DNA from 3 places in the Rhizobium sp. AN68 genome. Region 2 is predicted to be linked to each of the others. Evidence: riboswitches for the same ligand, from Rfam matches in the RefSeq annotation. Region 2 holds a riboswitch; each other region holds the start of a gene.
The links. Region 2 has a riboswitch for cobalamin ahead of RBH71_RS06215 (ABC transporter substrate-binding protein). Riboswitches for the same ligand answer to the same signal wherever they lie in the genome.
Positions count from the first base shown of each region.

Region 1: another riboswitch for cobalamin. It lies ahead of nrdH (glutaredoxin-like protein NrdH); the one in region 2 lies ahead of RBH71_RS06215 (ABC transporter substrate-binding protein).
Region 3: another riboswitch for cobalamin. It lies ahead of bluB (5,6-dimethylbenzimidazole synthase); the one in region 2 lies ahead of RBH71_RS06215 (ABC transporter substrate-binding protein).

Region 1 is NZ_JARWMI010000003.1:11,954-18,126, reverse strand. Features, by position in the region: gene nrdF (class 1b ribonucleoside-diphosphate reductase subunit beta) at 1-824, opposite strand, end outside; gene nrdE (class 1b ribonucleoside-diphosphate reductase subunit alpha) at 841-3,030, opposite strand; gene nrdI (class Ib ribonucleoside-diphosphate reductase assembly flavoprotein NrdI) at 3,018-3,416, opposite strand; gene nrdH (glutaredoxin-like protein NrdH) at 3,429-3,650, opposite strand; cobalamin riboswitch at 3,906-4,130, opposite strand; gene RBH71_RS13065 (nucleoside triphosphate hydrolase) at 4,262-4,891, opposite strand; gene RBH71_RS13060 (ATP-binding cassette domain-containing protein) at 4,888-5,670, opposite strand; gene RBH71_RS13055 (ABC transporter permease) at 5,670-6,173, opposite strand, start outside.
Region 2 is NZ_JARWMI010000002.1:615,679-621,851, forward strand. Features, by position in the region: gene RBH71_RS06200 (pseudoazurin) at 1-224, opposite strand, end outside; gene RBH71_RS06205 (ABC transporter ATP-binding protein) at 221-1,021, opposite strand; gene RBH71_RS06210 (FecCD family ABC transporter permease) at 1,018-2,046, opposite strand; partial or broken gene RBH71_RS06215 (ABC transporter substrate-binding protein) at 2,043-3,075, opposite strand; cobalamin riboswitch at 3,240-3,476, opposite strand; gene RBH71_RS06220 (GNAT family N-acetyltransferase) at 3,516-4,394, opposite strand; gene argE (acetylornithine deacetylase) at 4,606-5,730, shown strand; gene RBH71_RS06230 (2-hydroxyacid dehydrogenase) at 5,755-6,173, shown strand, end outside.
Region 3 is NZ_JARWMI010000003.1:1,508,268-1,514,440, forward strand. Features, by position in the region: partial or broken gene RBH71_RS20420 (NADP-dependent malic enzyme) at 1-294, shown strand, start outside; gene RBH71_RS20425 (DUF2865 domain-containing protein) at 430-1,530, shown strand; gene bluB (5,6-dimethylbenzimidazole synthase) at 1,600-2,316, opposite strand; cobalamin riboswitch at 2,414-2,600, opposite strand; gene RBH71_RS20435 (TolB family protein) at 2,729-3,559, opposite strand; gene RBH71_RS20440 (VOC family protein) at 3,752-4,129, shown strand; gene RBH71_RS20445 (NAD+ synthase) at 4,278-5,957, opposite strand.

The DNA of each region.
Region 1 (6,173 bases), on a different contig from region 2:
AGCGCCTCGTAACCCAGATTCATCAAGGCCTTGTTGGCGTTGTAATGCAGGAACTGCTTGACGTCCTCCGTCAGGCCAACGCCGTCATAGAGGTCTTGGGTATATTTGGCCTCGTTGTCGTAAAGCTCGAGCAAAAGATCGAAGGCGAAATCCTTGATCTCCTGTTTTTCCGCTTCGCCCAGACGTTCGAGCGCGCGCTGGAACTTGTAGCCGATGTAATAGCCATGCACGGCCTCATCGCGAATGATGAGACGGATCAAATCGGCCGTGTTGGTAAGCTTGGCGCGACTTGACCAGAACATTGGCAGGTAGAAGCCGGAATAGAACAGGAAGCTCTCCAGAAACACGCTGGCGACCTTCATTTTCAACGGATTTCCGCTATCATATTCGCGCATGATGAGCGCGGATTTGCGTTGCAGGAATTCGTTCTCCTCCGACCAGCGATAGGCGTCATCGACGTCAGGCGTGGAGCAGAGCGTCGAGAAGATCGAGGAATAGGAGCGGGCGTGGACCGCCTCCATGAAGGAGATGTTGGAAAGCACCGCCTCCTCGTGCGGCGTCGCCGAATCCGCCATCAGGCGCACGGAACCGACGCCGTTCTGGATCGTGTCCAGCAATGTCAGCCCGGTGAAGACGCGGATCGTCAGGGTCTGCTCTTCCGGCTTCAGCGTTCCCCAGGACGGGATATCGTTGGAGAGCGGCACCTTTTCCGGTAGCCAGAAATTCGATGTCAGGCGATTCCAGACTTCGAGATCCTTGTCATCCTCGATGCGGTTCCAGTTGACCGCGCGAATACGGGACGCGGGTTTTACGGCAATATTCATTGTCTTGTCCCTCAATTCAGAGCGTGCAGGATACGCAGCCCTGAACCTGCGTGCCTTGCAGCGCCATCTGGCGCAAACGGATGTAGTAGATGGTCTTGATGCCTTTTTTCCAGGCGTAGATCTGCGCCCGGTTGATATCGCGCGTCGTTGCCGTATCGCGGAAGAACAGCGTCAGCGACAGACCCTGATCGACATGCTGGGTGGCCGCCGCATAGGTATCTATGATCTTTTCCGGACCGATTTCGTAGGCATCCTGATAATATTCGAGATTGTCGTTCGAAAGGTAGGAAGCCGGATAATAAACACGGCCGATCTTGCCTTCCTTGCGAATTTCAATCTTCGAGACGATGGGATGGATCGAGGAGGTCGAGTGGTTGATATAGGAGATCGAGCCTGTGGGCGGCACGGCCTGAAGGTTCTGGTTATAGAGGCCGGTCTCCATGACGGCCTGCTTCAACGCTTTCCAGTCCTCCTGTGTCGGAATGGAAATGCCAGCTTTCTCAAAAAGGTCGCGGACCTTTTCCGTCGCGGGCAGCCATTCCCGGTCGGTATATTTATCGAAGTAGTCGCCCGAGGCATATTTGGAGTTTTCAAAGCCCTTGAAGCTCTGGCCCCTGTCAGTGGCGAGGCGATTGCTGGCGCGGATGGCGTGATAGGTCACCGTGTAGAAATAGATATTGGTGAAATCGATGCCCTCTTCGGAGCCGTAGAAGATGCGCTCGCGCGCCAGATAGCCATGCAGGTTCATCTGACCAAGCCCGATGGCGTGGCTCGCATCATTGCCCTTTTCCACGGAAGGGACAGACGAGATGTGGCTCATGTCAGAAACGGCCGTCAGCGCCCGGATGGAGGTTTCGATCGTCTTGCCGAAATCAGCCGAATCCATTGCTGAAGCAATGTTGAGCGAGCCGAGATTGCAGGAAATATCCTTGCCCATATGGCTGTAAGAGAGATCGTCGTTGAACTCGCTCGCCTCGCTGACCTGTAGGATTTCCGAGCAAAGATTGCTCATGCTGATACGGCCGGCGATCGGATTGGCGCGGTTCACCGTATCCTCGAACATGATATAGGGATAACCGCTTTCGAACTGGATTTCTGCGATGACTTGGAAGAACTCGCGTGCCTTTATCTTCTTCTTGCGGATGCGGCTGTCGGCGACCATTTCCTGATATTTTTCGCTGACGGAAATCTCGGTAAACGGCACGCCATAGACCCGCTCAACATCATACGGCGAGAACAGGTACATATCCTCGTTGTTTCTCGCGAGTTCGAAGGTGATATCAGGGATCACCACGCCGAGCGAAAGGGTTTTGATGCGGATTTTTTCGTCGGCGTTTTCGCGCTTGGTATCGAGGAAACGCATGATGTCCGGGTGGTGGGCATGCAGATAGACCGCGCCAGCGCCCTGGCGCGCGCCAAGCTGGTTGGCGTAGGAGAACGAATCTTCCAGCAGCTTCATGACAGGAATGACGCCAGAGGACTGGTTTTCGATCTGTTTGATCGGCGCGCCGGCTTCGCGAATATTGGTCAGGGACAGTGCTACGCCACCGCCACGCTTGGAAAGCTGCAATGCTGAATTGATGGACCGGCCGATGCTTTCCATATTGTCTTCCACACGCAGCAGAAAACACGAAACCAGCTCACCGCGGCTTTTCTTGCCAGCGTTGAGAAAGGTCGGGGTTGCCGGCTGGAAGCGGCCGGAAATGATTTCATCCATCAGATCGCGGGCAAGCTGCTCGTCGCCACGCGCCAGAGCCAACGCCACCATGCAGACGCGGTCCTCATAACGCTCCAGGTAACGCTTTCCGTCGAAGGTCTTCAGCGTATAGGACGTATAATATTTGAAGGCGCCGAGAAATGTCGGAAAACGGAACTTTCTGGCATAGGCCTCGTCGTAGAGGTCACGGACGAAATTGAAGGAATACTGGTCCAGCACCTCCTGCTCGTAATATCCCTCGGTAACGAGATAATCGAGCTTTTCCCTGAGATTATGGAAAAACACCGTGTTCTGATTGACGTGCTGAAGGAAATATTGCCGTGCCGCAAGGCGGTCCTTGTCGAGCTGGATCTTCCCGTTTTCATCGTAGAGGTTCAGCATCGCGTTCAGCGCGTGATAGTCCAGTCCCGCGTCCAGGTGTTTCTGCGCAGCGGTTACTTGTTGTTTGGCATCCGTGTTGCGCACCGCGCTCGAGGTCAGCGTGTCCAAAATCGTTCCAATCCATGATTGACGTTGGCGACATCTTCCTCCGTGCCGAGAAGCTCGAAGCGGTAGAGAAACGGCACCGCGCATTTACGCGACACGATATCTCCGGCGGATGCGAAAGCTGCGCCAAAATTCGTATTTCCCGCCGCTATGACGCCGCGAATGAGATTTCGGTTTGAGGGCTCGTTCAAAAACCGGATAACCGGTTTCGGTACAGCTCCTTTCATGCCGCCACCCCCATAGGTGGGGGTGACGAGAACATAGGGCTCCGACACGTGAGGAACGTCTTCCTCGGCGCCGAGCGGCAGGCGAAGCAATCGTCGCCCCAGTTTCTGAAGGAAGCGATGAGTGTTCTCAGACCGGCTGGAATAATAGACGATCAGCCCCATCGCATCGCCTCCTCAGCTGATCGAGCCAATCATGTCCGGACGGAAACCCGCCCAATGGCGTTCGCCGGCAACGACCACGGGAACCTGCATGTAACCAAGGCCGCGAACGTGATCGAGGGCATCCGCATCTTCGGAGATATCGACGATCTCGTAGCTGACACCGATGCGGTCAAGCGCACGATAGGTGGCAGTGCACTGGACGCAGGCGGGCTTGCTGTAAACGGTGACGGTCATAGTTTCCTCTTTCGAAGCCGCTTTTACGCACGGCTCAACATTGCCCGCCTGCAATCACAAGCGGGTGGCGATGGTTCTGTCATTCTGGCGAGGCGCGCGGGTCAGGCCGCGTAAGATCGCTGTCTACGCCGACGAGCGTAGAAACTTATAAAAATGCACTGGCATGACTTCACCCCGAAGCTTGTTCTGGAGGCGGCAGAAAAGGGCGCACGCAATTCATTTGCGTCATACACCTTCCTTCCGGACACCCCGCCCGTGGACGTTTTCGCTCAAGGCAGGTCTCCTGACTTGCGGGTCAAAACATCCATTCCCACCTTCCCGGAGCACTTAGCGCCAGTGGCTCAAATCGGAACGATGCTCACCGCTTACAGTTGCGGGGGCAGTTTCGGCATTGCTTCACCATAATGGTGTTGCGCACCGAATTCCCGTCTTAGCTCCCGACGCTTGCGAATCGAAAGAACCTTGAACACCACATATAGTATATGAGGAATTTTTTTCGTCAATAATTAGACATGCGAAAGCCCCACCCTGTGGATCAAAAAGATTCAACACATGGTCAACAAAGGCTTAACGGTGAATGCTCGATGCCGCCTACGGACGGAAGCGGCGGGTTATTCCCAGATATCGATGCGAATATCGGCGGGGCGGGAGTTCTCAATCACCCGCTTTCCGTTGGGAAGATCATTTTCGAACAGTTTGGCGTGAATCTCGGTCGCATCGAGACCATAGCCCTGCCATCTATCCCGCAGGCGTTCCTCGAGCACCGCAACGGATGGGCCTACGAAGACGGTAAGATCGAAGCTGCCGGAAAGCTTCGTCCACGGCGCCTCGCTCAACAGCAGATAGTTGCCTTCGGCAAGGATGAAGCGTGTTTCTGGCGCGATGGCGCGAGCGGAGGCAATGGCTATTTCGCGGGAGCGGTCAAAAACCGGGACAAGAACTTCTTGCCCGCCCTGACGAACTGCGGAGACGATATCAAGAAAGCCGCGCACGTCGAAGGTCTCCGGTGCGCCTTTTCGCGGCAAGAGCCCCCGTTCTTCGAGAATACCGTTATCCATATGGAAGCCGTCCATGGGCAGGACAGCCGCAGCCTCGCCGCGCGCCACGAGGGCACCGCACAGGGCATCCGCCAGCGTGGATTTGCCGGCCCCAGGGGGACCGGCAATGGCAATGATAAAACGAGATTTATCCTCTGCCCGCCGAAGAACATCTTCGACGATCGTTTCAAGCTTCAACGTCATGCGGCCAGCGTTTCCTTTGGCGCTTCCTTGGCGCCCGTCATGAAGGCGACGGCGTCGGACATGGTATAGTCCTTCGGATTGATGACGCATAAACGCTTGCCCAGCCGATGAATATGAATCCGGTCAGCAACCTCGAAAACATGCGGCATGTTGTGCGAGATGAGAACGATCGGTAGCCCTCGCGCGCGCACATCCAGAATAAGCTCGAGAACGCGGCGGCTTTCCTTGACGCCGAGCGCCGCCGTCGGTTCGTCAAGGATGACGACCTTGGAGCCGAAGGCGGCTGCACGCGCCACCGCAACACCCTGGCGCTGGCCGCCGGAGAGGGTTTCCACCGCCTGATTGATGTTCTGGATCGTCATCAGGCCGAGTTCAGAGAGTTTCTCACGGGCAAACTTTTCCATCGCCGGACGGTCCAGTGCCCTGAACAGGCTTCCCTGAATACCGGGTTTGCGGATTTCACGGCCGAGAAACATATTGTCGGCTATGGACAATGCGGGAGACAGCGCAAGGTTCTGATAAACGGTTTCGATACCAGCCTTGCGCGCCTCGATCGGCGAGCGGAACTGTACCGGCTTGCCTTCAAGCTTGATCTCCCCTTCATCGGGTGTCACCGCACCGGAAATCGCCTTGATGAGAGAGGATTTTCCAGCACCGTTATCACCGATGACGGCGAGGATTTCGCCCGGATAAAGGTCAAAATCGGCATTGTCGAGCGCAGTCACACGACCGTAGCGTTTAACGAGATTGCGTGCTGTGAGGATAGGTTCTTTTGCCATCAGCCTGCTACCTTTCTGATCCACTGGTCGATTGCGACAGCCAAGATGATAAGGACGCCGATCAACAGATAGGTCCATTGTGGGTCTGTTCCGATAAGTCGCAAGCCGAGAGAGAAGACACCGACGATCAGCGCGCCGAAGATCATGCCCATGATAGAGCCGCGTCCGCCAAACAGCGATATGCCGCCGATGACCACTGCGGTGATGGATTCGATGTTGGCGAACTGACCGGCGGTCGGCGATACCGAGCCGATGCGGCCGATGAGAGCCCAGCCCGCGAAGGCGCAGATAAGCCCGGAAAGTGTGTAGACAGTCGTCAGCATGCGCTTGACGTTAACGCCGGCAAGTTCGGCTGCGTCGGGATCATCACCCACTGCATAGAGATGTCGACCCCAGGCGGTGCGGTTCAGCACATACCAGAGCAGGGCAACCAGCAGAACCATCGCAATGACGCCATAGGTGAAGACGGCGCTGCCGATGCGGACATTGTTGCCGAAAAACTG
Region 2 (6,173 bases):
TTGTGGGTCGGCACGAAGCGCACGCGGTCGCCGGGAGCGATCTCCAGAAAATCGGGTTCGAACACCATGGAGCCCTTTTCGCCACGGTTCAGCATCTTCACCTCGAAGGTCTCGGCTCCGGCTTGAATGGAAAACCCTGTGGCCACAACCATGCCAAGTCCCGCGGAAACGCAAAGCTGCCGCGCGCCAAAGCGGAGATTTACAAGTCTTTTCAATTTCATCATCGTGCCGTTGCTTTCCTTGCGTGATCGGCCGCACCGTGGGCCGGCAGAAAACGAATATGTGAAAATCCGCTTTCATCCGTGGTGACGACGGATTGCACCCCGAACACATCGGCGATGGTCGAAGAGGTGAGGACCTCGCGCGGCGGGCCGACAGCGATCATTTCACCGCGATGCATGATGGCGACGCGGTCGCAGAACATGGCGGCGTGATTGAGATCATGCAGCGCCGCCACAACCGTCAGTCCCTGCCTGCGCACCAGATCGAGCAGGCCGATCTGGTGGCCGATATCGAGATGGTTGGTCGGCTCGTCCAGCAGCAGAATATGCGGCTCCTGCGCCAATGCGCGGGCAATGTGCAGGCGCTGGCGTTCGCCGCCGGAAAGGTGATGCCAGTTTCGCTCGGCCTTGTCCGCCATATCGACATTTCCGAGCGCTGCATCGACGATGGCATCGTCCTTTGGCGACCATGCGGAAAGCGGGCCGAGATAGGGCGTGCGCCCCAGTTCCACGGCCTGTCGCGCGCTGATGCGCTCGGTAGTTTCGGCCTGCTGCTCCACAAAGGCCAGCCTGCGGGCAAGTTCGCGCCGCCCGAATGTGGCAAGCCGTTCCTCACCAAGCATGACATGACCCCGACGCGGCATGCGAATGCCGGCCAGCATGGAAAGCAGCGTGCTTTTACCCGAACCGTTCGGCCCGATGATACCCAGAAACTCGCCCGTGGCGACCTCCAGCGAAACACCGCGCACGATGTCGAGATTGCCGGCATGGAAATGCAGATCGTGGGCGGATAATTTCATGACCGGCCTCTCTTCTGCCCGAGAATAAAGGCGAAGGCGGGCGCGCCGACCAGCGCAGTGATCACGCCGATCGGCAGCACCTGCCCCGGAATGACGGTGCGCGAAAGAATATCTGCGATGATCATGAAAATTGCACCGGTCAGCGCCGTCACCGGCAGCAACATGCCGTGGCGAACGCCAACGAAGATGCGCGCCGCATGCGGGATGACGAGACCGACGAAGCCGATGGAACCGACCAGCGACACCATGACTGCCGTCATGACCGCCGAAACCGAGATCAGCACCGCATAGACCCGGCGCACTGGAATACCGAGCGAAGCTGCTGCCTGACCACCGAAAGCGAAAGCATCAAGCGCGCGTGCGTACCAGAGGCACACTCCAAGACCCGCAATACTGACCGGCAAAGCCAGCCAGACATCCGGCCAGCGCACGCCCGAAAGATTGCCCAGCAGCCAGAACATGATGCCGCGCGCCTGTTCGGCATTGGCGGATTTGGTGACGATGAACGACGTCATGGCGTTGAACAGTTGCGAACCGGCGACCCCCGCCAGGATGATGGCGCTGTTGCCGTGCCCTGCCCGCACCGCCAGAAGGCTGACAAGCGAAAAAGCCACAAAAGCCCCGATCAGGGCGCCGGCCGGCATCGTCAGGAACCCCGCCCCGAAGCCCAGAAGCGCCACGGCCACGGCCCCGGTTGAGGCGCCTGCGGAAATACCGAGGATATAGGGATCGGCGAGCGGGTTGCGCAGAAGTGATTGAAGCACCGCACCGGCCAGCGCCAGCGAGGCGCCACAGCACGCGGCAACAACGGCGCGGCTGAGGCGGTAACTCCAGACGATGCCCTCATCCAGCGGCTCCAGCGGATAACCCGCATGGAAGACACGATTGGCAATGGTCTTTGCCACCACGTCGAACGGAATGGCAGTCTCGCCGATGGCCGCACCGGCCATCAGCGCGACGAGCAGCAGGGCGAGTGCGGCAAAAGCCAGACCCGCCCTGCCAAGATTGACGGAAAGACCGTTCACTTGGCGAGACCGGCTGTGGAAATCGCCTCGGCCAGCGTTTCAATGCCTTCGATCGTGCGGATGGTCGGGTTCATCGCCTGCGCGTCCATTTCGAAGACATGGGCCGCCTTGACGGCGGGCATGATGCTGGCAACCGGATCGGTAGCAAGGAACTTGAGCTTGACGGCGACGTCATCGGCGGGGAAACGCCGGCGGTCCATCTTGCCGGCAACGATCACGGACGGATTGGCCTTGGCGATGGTTTCCCAGCCAACAGTCGGCCATTCCTCATCGCTTTCGATAACGTTCTTCAGCCCGAGCGCGGACATGATGTAACCCGGCGCACCATTGCGGCCCGCCACGTAAGGATCGATATCCAGCTCGGCGCTGGAGAACCAGAAGACTGCTGAAATCTTGCCATTCGCCGAAGCGATCTTGGCGCGGGCGGCTTCCTCACGCTTTTTCAGGTCGGCAACGACTTCCTCGCCGCGATCCTGCACGTTGAAAATTTTCGCAAGGTCGCGGACCTCCTGGTAGATCAGGTCCATGGTGAAAACGGATTTGCGCACGCCGTCGCCGCCGCCGGAATTGTCCTTGCCCATGCAATCGGCAGGCGAAGTATAAACGGGAATACCGAGTTCGGCGAATTGCTCCGGTGTTCCGACAACGCCTTCGGGACCGATCTGCCACTGGAACTGCGTCGTCACGAGGTCCGGCCTCTTGCCAACCACCGCCTCGAAGCTCGGATCATTGTCGGCAAGCCGCTCCACCTTGGCATTGGCGTCCTCGTAACCCTTAAGAACCGGGCCGATCCACAGCGCCGTACCTACCACCTTGTCGGCCACGCCGAGCAGATAGAGAACCTCGGTCGTGCTCTGGCCGACCGATACCTGTGCGGGCGGGCGCCTGCTTGAAGGTGATTTCGTGGCCGCAGCTATTGATCGTCAGCGGATAGGTGGTTTCGGCAGCCTGAGCGGCACCGGCGGGCAAGGCCGCTAATGCGACAACCAGAAGACCGGCGGAAACCGGCAGGCGTTTGAAATGAAACATATGTTCTCCAGTCTAAATAAAGTGGCGTGATCCGCAGGCCGCGCGTCAAAACGCGTAGTGACAGAGCGACAACAAGTGTGGAGATGGAGAACGGGACTCTAAATACGTTTCCGCAGACGGAAAGGTCATAATCAGCTCCTCTTCCGGGCATCCCCGCCCGTAACGATGGTCAATATTATGACGGCAGGTCTCCTGGCTCACGAATATGCGCCGTTCATCTGCCTTCCCGCACCTTGAAGGGTGCAGTGGCATGACGCTTTTCAGGCGTCACGAGGATGAACGGCAATCCGCTTACAGTTGCGGGGGCAGCCACGGCATTGGGCGATAGAAATCACCCGCACCATGTTCCCTATTAATCCCTTTGCCCTTCGGCTTCAGGAACCGTCGCTTTCTGACATAAGGGGCAAGCGCCTGGGCGTCAATTGCGATAGTGCTGCAGCTCAGCACAAAGACGGACCCGCCAACGCGAAAATTTTTGTAGCGCCGGAGGGCGCCGGTTGCGGCGCGTCTTTGGACATGGTGGTAAGGGTTTCAATCACCACCAGCCCGGATTGCGCAATAAAATCAATAAAGAGACTATTGTCGCTGATGGTGTCGAGACGCACCAGCTCATCGTCCAGATCGGTAAAATGCCGCCTTACAAGCGCAATCGCATCCATGTCCGCACCCGCAACGACCGGACCGATAATGTGGCCCCGCCCTGCCGCACGGCGCAGCGCAAAAGCGGTAAGACGGTCCGCCTCAAACACACCGTAACCCGCATTCTGCGTCAAAAGTCGCTGCAAAACGTTCCGGCGCGAAACGCCAAAAGCCGCCCGGTCTAGTTCCACCACATCAGTCAGATGACCTGCGGATAACGGCTCTATTCGTTGTTTTCTGCCGGGCGGCGATATCTCGAAAAGGCAATTCGCCCTTCCCCGGAACAGATATACTTTTTCCGTATCACCGGCAAAACCCAACCTTGAAAACAACCGCCGCGACGCTCCCGTCGCGTTCAACCGCAGGGAGACAGTGGGGAATTTCGCGACAAGTTTCTGCACCAGCCATGGTGCTACGCCCTGCCCCTGCAAGCGGGGGGAAACAATGACCATGCCGAGCGTCGCAAACCCCTGATCATAGGGAAAGAGCATCGCGGTTGCGACAACACGGTCGATCTCATCGAGCGCAGCGAGACCCACGCCGCATTGCCGCAGAAAACACCATTCATTCGCGTGATATCGCCATCCGACGGCCATGGAGAGTGCATGCAGATGATCGGCATCCACGTCCGCGATATACACGGTCCGCAGCTCGAAACTATCGACTTTGAGCAGGTCCATAACCAACGGCCCTCATCCCCTACGGCTCACAACCTTCATCCGGTCCCGGCCTAGCCCACGACATCCGACGGTAGCCGGTTACGCCAGCACGAATTTTCTGAAAGCACTGGAAGGTCACAACAATCTACCGAAATCATTCGCATTTCAGCAGATAAACGTCGCAGTCCATTCTAAGCTTTCGGGATGACAATCCGGTCAGCGGAGACGACCATTGAACGCAATCGAAATCCTTGAGCGTCTCGTCGGTTTCCCGTCGGTCGTTGGAACCGCCAATGGCGATATTGCCGGCTGGATCGCCGATTATCTTGAAAGCCACGGCGCGAAAGTATCGCTGCTTGCGGGACCGGAGGGCGACCGCGCCAATCTCTTCGCCACCTTCGGCCCGGCCGATCGCGCCGGCTATGTTTTGTCCGGCCATATGGATGTCGTACCCGCCAGCGAGCCGGAATGGTCTTCCGATCCCTTTACACTGCGGGCGGAAGATGATCGTCTCTACGGGCGCGGAACCACAGACATGAAGGGTTTTCTGGCCACGGTTCTCGCCGCGGCGCCTGCATTTTCGCGCATGGCGCTGAAACGTCCCGTGCATATCGCCTTTTCCTATGACGAGGAGGCGGGTTGCCGTGGCGTTCCACATCTTCTCGCCAGATTGCCTGAACTTTGCGCCGCACCGGCGGGCGCAATCATCGGCGAACCGAGCAATATGCGGGCGGTTCGTGCACACAAGGGCAAAGCAGCAGCTCGCATTACCATCCGTGGCCGTTCCGGCCATTCGTCCCGGCCTGATCAGGGGGTTAATGCCATTCACCTGATGACCGGCATCATGGCAAAGGCCGTGGAGACGGCACATGAGCTGACGAAAGGCCCCTTTGAAGCGACTTTCGAGCCGCCCTATTCCTCGCTGCAGATCGGCACGATGAAGGGCGGCCAGGCGATCAACATCATCCCCGATTTCTCGGCCATCGAGCTGGAAGCGCGGGCGATTTCCGGCATATCGCCGCTTGAACTGCTCGGGCCGGTTCGCGCAAGCGTCGAGGCTCTCGCAGCAAAGGGTGTCGATATCGAATGGACGCCTATGAGCGATTATCCGGCGCTTTCGCTTGCAGCCAATGCTCCGCTTGTTCTGCTTCTGGAGGAATTGACCGGCACCCCCTGTCTCGCCGCCGTCAGCTACGGCACGGAGGCGGGGCTGTTCCAGGCGGCGGGCATCGACGCCATCATCTGCGGACCAGGAGATATCGGCCGCGCCCACAAGCCGGACGAGTTCATAACGACGGGCGAACTTTCGGCCTGCCAGTCGATGCTGGAAACACTCGCAAGCCACTGTACGGCTTGAACCTTCGGGAAGCATAGATTTCAGATGACGTTTCTCTTCAATTCCGACGCCAAGCGCGGCGAGATTTTCCGGCAGGCTCTAGCTGCAGAACTGCCTGATCTGCCGTTTTCGATGGATGCATCAACTGTCGATCCCGATGCAGTCCGTTACCTCATCACCTGGACGGTACCACAGGACATTGCCCGTTACCGCAATCTCGAAGTCCTGTTTTCGATTGGCGCGGGTGTCGACCAGTTTCACATCGAGGCGATCCCTGAGACGGTAAAGGTCGTACGCATGGTGGATGAGGGCATCATCCGCATGATGCAGGAATATATCTGCCTCGGCGTACTTTCCCTCCACCGCAACCTGCCGGTCTATTTAAACCAGCAGCGCCAGCAACTGTGGAATGCCCTGCCCCAGCGTCAGGCGGAAGAGTGCCGGGTGGGCGTTCTCGGCCTCGG
Region 3 (6,173 bases), on a different contig from region 2:
CTGGAAGTGGACGGCGAAATGCAGGGCGGCTCGGCACTTTCGGAAGCGCTGCGCAAGCGCGCCATGCCCAACAGCGTGCTGACCGGCGAAGCGAACCTGCTGGTCTTCCCGAACCTCGATGCCGCAAACATCACGCTCGGCGTCACCCGCACGCTGACGGAGGGCCTGCATGTCGGCCCCATCCTGCTTGGCACGGCACTTCCCGCCCATATCCTGTCGCCCAGCGTCACCTCGCGCGGCGTTGTCAACATGGCGGCCTTTGCCGTCGTGCAGGCATCGCACCCTTCGGTCTGATGAAGGCGCATTAACGCAGTTTTGAACATGCTGTTGCCGCATTGCGGCAACAGCTTATGTTATCTTCCTGAAACACGGATTTCCCGAAGCATAACACCCTCGCCACCGGCCGGGGACATCGAACGGATCGCACCATTGACCCGGCGCCGCAGCATTATCGGCCTCCTGCTTCCCCTTGTTTTCATCGCCCCGGCCGCTGCTTTCGCGGATCAGGTCTGCGATACGCTTTATGCGCAGCTGCGCGAACCGCCGCGTGTCATCGGCAACACCGCCGAGGTACGGCGTTACGCCAATGCGCTCACCCGCCAGAACATCGAGATCCGCAGGATCAGGAACGATCTGCGCCGTTACGGCTGTTCATCCGCAAGCGTCACCGTTTATGGCAGCCCGAATGCCGAACTCTGCGCGGAGATCAGCGACGCGATGGCGGATGCGCAGAGCGAACGCGATGCCATCATCCGTGACCGCGACGATGCCATGGCGGCCCAGGGCAGCGATGATGGCGACATCAGACGCCAGCGCATTCTCGCCGCCCTTGACGCCAATGGCTGCAGCGCCATTCCGGAAACGGAAGCGCGCCAGCCGACGGCACCCGATGTGACACGTTACCCCGACGCCTTCGGCGAACAGAGCAATCCGCCGGGACAGGCAGGGCTTTCGCCCTACCCCAATGCCGCTGCGGAAGGCGGGCTCAGGACGCTGTGCGTGCGCACCTGCGACGGCTCGTTCTTCCCCATCGCTTCCAATGCCTCGCCGCTCGATTTCCGTGCGCAGGCCGAACAATGCCAGAAAATGTGTCCGGGTACGCAGACGGAGCTTTATTTCCACTCCATGACGGAGCAGGAAACGGCTGACATGGTCTCGGCTGAAACAGGAAAGCCCTATAAGGACCTGCCGACCGCCTTTGCTTATCGAAATGCCTCAACCAAAGCCCCAGGCTGCGCCTGCAACATGGCCGCCTATCACGAGGAGATGAAGCAGCAGGAGGCTGCGCGGCCGGAAGCTGAGAAACCCTATTCCAGCATCACGACCATTCCATCACCGCAAGGTGACACCCCCAAAAAACCCACCGAACTGCAGCAGGCCGCAAAGCCGCCGGAACAACCGGTTCCGGAACGCGACTATGACCCGAACAACAGCAGGGTCCGCGTCATCGGCCCTAAATTCCTGCCCGACCAGACAGGCCGGATCGACCTGAAGAACCCGGCGCTGAAGGGTATACAGCCGCAGCAATAGCTCCCATCAAGCACACGGTATGGAGTTGGCAACGCTCTATCTCACTCACAAGACGGTCGCGTGTTCTCTTTACCGCCCGCCCCAGCGATTGCGAAATACCAAATCCTCCAGCGGCACGCGCTGGCGCCAACCCTTCACCGCCAGTTCCGGCTCGGTATAAAGTGTATCGACGCGGCCGAGGCATAGCCAGGCGACGATCTCGATGTGGTCGGGGATCTCCAGAATGGTGCGAATGTCGCTATCGTGGAAAATGCTGACCCAGCCGACGCCGATGCCTTCGGCGCGCGCTGCAAGCCAGAGGTTCTGGATGGCGCAGACGGTGGAATAGACATCGGTGCGCGGATTGTGGGTACGGCCCAGCACCACCTTGCCGCCACGCGTCGGATCGCAGGTGACGCAGATGCTGAGCGGCGCCTTGCGGATGCCCTCAAGCTTGAGGCTGCGGTAAAGCGCCTGCTGCTCCCCCTCGAACATCGCCGCCGCCTCGCCATTGGCGCGGCTGAAGGCAACCCAAGCTGCCTGCCTGACCGCACCGTCAGTGACGAGCGTGAAATTCCACGGCTGCATGAAACCGACTGAGGGCGCGGAATGCGCCGCCTTCAGCAAGCGCTCGACCACATCTTCCGGCAATGGATCCGGAAGGAACTGGTCGCGCACATCACGGCGGGTTTCGATGGCACGGTAGATCGCCTCTCGCTCCCCCTCGGAAAACGGGTAGGCGGGCGAAAGCGCGTGATCGAATGCATCGGCGTCGAGCGAACTGGTCGCGAGTGGATCGGTCGGCATCGTCTATCCCCAACAATGCTGGCGCGCCGCCACGAAAACCGGCTCCGGTTTTCGCCTGCACGACGCGCTGCTGCAACAACCTGCCGCCGTCCACGCGGTCTGGTCTATTCTGTCAGGCCGGTCTTCTGACTCGGCTTCATCCGCCCACTTTCGCCTTCCCGAATGGATTCAGTGGCATCAAGAAAAAGGGCATCCGCCTCACAGCGCTGGGCACGTTCCGGTCTTGCACCGGATTCCCGATTCTCCCGCCGTAAAGGGCAGGCACCTGACGAAGAAGCTTATGAGCAACAAAGATTGCAAATACAAGTATCTTGCGCAGCGATGCGGCAATGTGACCGTGGCCACCTCACCTGCGTATTGCGGCCTTCAGCCGCCGCGCGGACGCGCGCCGGCTGAAGCACTCCCTACCGCATCACCCAACGGGAAAATACCGCACATAAGCGAACTCATCCCCGCCCGGTGACCAGTTGGGCGAATTCATCGTTCCCTGCCCGCCGAAAAGGTCAAACAGCGTTTCGGCGTTGCCACCATCCATATCCATCAGCCGCACGCGCACGTTGAGGTCGCGCGGATGGTCGAAGACATCGGCGTCGTAGGAGACGAAGACGACTTTGTCACCGCTGGGAGACGGATGCGGGAACCAGTCGCCATAGACGCTGTCGGTGATACGCTCGACGGCCGAGCCATCCACCCGCACGCGCCAGATCTGCATCTGGCCGGTGCGGCTGGAGTTGAAATAGATCCATTCTCCATCCGGCGAATAATCCGGCCCGTCATTGCGGCCCTCACCATGGGTAAGGCGTGTCTCAACGCCGCTGTCTATGTCCATGGAATAAATATCGAAAACCTGATCGCGAATACCGCAATAGGCGAAACCTTTCCCGTCCGGCGACCAGCCGTGCCAGTAGGACGGAAGGTTCTTAGTCATCAGAAGCGGCGTTCCGCCCGTCGAAGGCAGCAGATAGATGGCACTCTTGCCGAACTCCACCTTGTCGGAAATGGCATAAAGCGAACCGTCAGGCGAAATGCCGTGGTCATTGTTGCAGATTGTCGCAAAGCCGGTATCGACCTTTTCCGGCGAAGGGTCGCCGGCAAGTGACAGGCGATAAAGCAGACCGTCGCAGTTCAGAAGCAGGTATTTCCCGTCCGGCGACCAGTTCGGAGCCTCGAACAGCTCCGGCGTCTGCCACACCACCCGCATCTGCCGATTGCGGATGTTGAAGATTTCGATGGAACTGCGCATGCTGCCTCCCGGGCCTGTCGATCGTCTGGCGTGGAGCGTTGAATGGCACAAACATTCCGTTTGCATCCGCCACCGCCGTGATTATGATCCTATTGCCGCAGGCACCGCCCTGCAAATTCAAATAGGAAAAAACAGCAGCGTTCCGGCACCGCCCGCACCCCTGCCCGTTTCTCCCAGATCCGAGGTTCCGCGATGAACACCATCGCCGATCACGGCATCCGCTTCGGTCGGATCGCCGCAATGCTTCCTGTCAAGAATATCGAGAAGGCCCATGACTTTTATGTCCGTGTGCTGGGCTTCGAAAAGACCTTCGAAAACGGCAACCCTGTCGGTTTCATGATCCTGAAACAAGGTAATGCCGAGTTGCACCTGACATTGCAGTCGACGCACAAACCGGCCCCCTTCAATGTGGCGCATATGCTGGTCAGCGACGCCGACGCGCTGCACGCGCTTTGCAAAAGCCACGGGCTTCGCATCATCAAAAGTCTGCAGGACAAGGATTATGGCCTGCGGGCCTTCGTTTTCGAAGACCCGGATGGTAACCGCATCGATGTGGGGCAGGTTATTTAACGAGATAGGGAGACGGCGCGGCGTGTCCGCGCCGTTGGAGGAAAAGGATGCTTCTTCGCCATCGATATATGGCGAAGTCGCAGCATCCGCACTCCGTCACCCCGAACTAGATTCGGGGTCCAGCAAGCTCCCCCATGCCCTCCTTCGACTACCTGTCCCTGAACCGGTTGGTAATCGGATAACGGCGATCGCGGCCGAAGTTCTTCTTGGTGATCTTCACCCCGGGCGCGGATTGGCGGCGTTTGTATTCGGCGAGATAGAGCAGATGCTCGATCCGGTGCACCGTCGCGATATCATGGCCACGCGCGAGGATTTCCTCGACCGACATTTCCTTTTCCACCAGGCACTCCAGAATATCGTCCAGCACCGGATAGGGCGGTAGCGAATCCTGGTCTGTCTGGTTGGGTCGCAATTCGGCGGATGGCGCCTTGGAGATGATATTGGCGGGGATCACTTCGCCGGATGGCCCGAGCGCGCCCGGCGGCACATGGGAATTGCGCCAGCTGGAGATGGCGTAGACCTGCATCTTGTAGAGGTCCTTGATGGGATTGAAACCGCCATTCATGTCGCCATAAAGCGTCGCATACCCCACCGACATTTCCGACTTGTTGCCTGTTGTCACCACCATCGAGCCGAACTTGTTGGAAACGGCCATGAGAATGGTGCCGCGTGTACGGCTCTGCAGGTTTTCTTCGGTAATGCCTTCTTCCGTGCCTTCGAACATTTCCGAAAGCGCCGAAAGGAACCCATCCACCGGTTCGGCAATGGGCACGATATCGTAACGGCAGCCGAGCGCCCTGGCGCAATCGGCTGCGTCCTTCAGCGAATCCTCGGAGGTGTAACGATAGGGCAGCATGATGCAGCGCACCCGCTCTTCGCCCAGCGCATCAACAGCAAGCGCAGCGCAGATCGCCAGATCGATACCGCCGGAAAGGCCGAGAACCACGCTCTTGAAGCCGTTCTTGTTGACGTAATCGCGAAAGCCCAGCATGCAGGCGCGGTAATCCGCCTCCTCGCCTTCAGGGATTTTCGAGAAAGGACCGCTCTCACAGCGCCAGCCTTCTGCGGTGCGTTTCCAATCGGTAACGGCAAGGGTCGCCTCGAACTGGCTCATCTGGAAGGCAAGGGTCTTGTCGGCATTGAAACCGAAGCTCGCGCCGTCGAAAACCAGCTCGTCCTGCCCGCCAAGCTGATTGGCGAAGACCAGCGGCAAGCCGCTTTCGATTACCTGCTTCAGCGCCACCTGATGGCGCACATCCAGCTTGCCGCGATAATAGGGCGAACCATTCGGCACCAGCAGGATTTCCGCCCCGCTTTCGGCAAGCGTTTCGCACACACCCATATCGTTCCAGATTTCCTCGCAGATCGGAATGCCGATCCTGACACCGCGGAAATTATAGGGACCGGAGATCGAACCTTCGGCGAAAACACGTTTTTCATCGAACTCGCCGTAATTCGGCAGGTCAATCTTGTCACGCAGCGCGATGATCCTGCCGCCATCCAGAAGCGCAACCGAATTGTGCCGGCCCGTTTCACCCTGACGCGGAAAACCGATGACGACGCCCGGCCCGCCATCGGCGGTTTCCGCCGCCAGTTCTTCCACGGCCTTCAGGCACGCTTTCAGAAAAGCCGGCTTCAATACCAGGTCTTCCGGCGGATAGCCGGATATGAACAGCTCGGTCAGAAGCAGGAGATCGGCACCCTGCGTCGCCGCATCGGCCCGTGCTTCACGCGCCATGGCGAGATTGCCCGCCACGTCGCCAACAGTCGGATTGAACTGCCCGACGGCAATTCGAAGATGGTTTTTGATGTCGTGTCTGTCGCTCATGGCTTTTCAATACCGCGCCCGTGCCCGCTCCGCAACGCGGCAATTGCATGCCGCACCACCTTGATAGGATGAAGCCGCAACCGGCATTCACGCTAAGGTTATCACCGCACCGGCCACACTCCGCAAAGTTCATGTCGCGTTCATCGCGCTTATGTGACAGTTACATGACAGTTTTGCGACGCCCCGATTCACCTCCCCGAATTGCGCGGTGTCGCC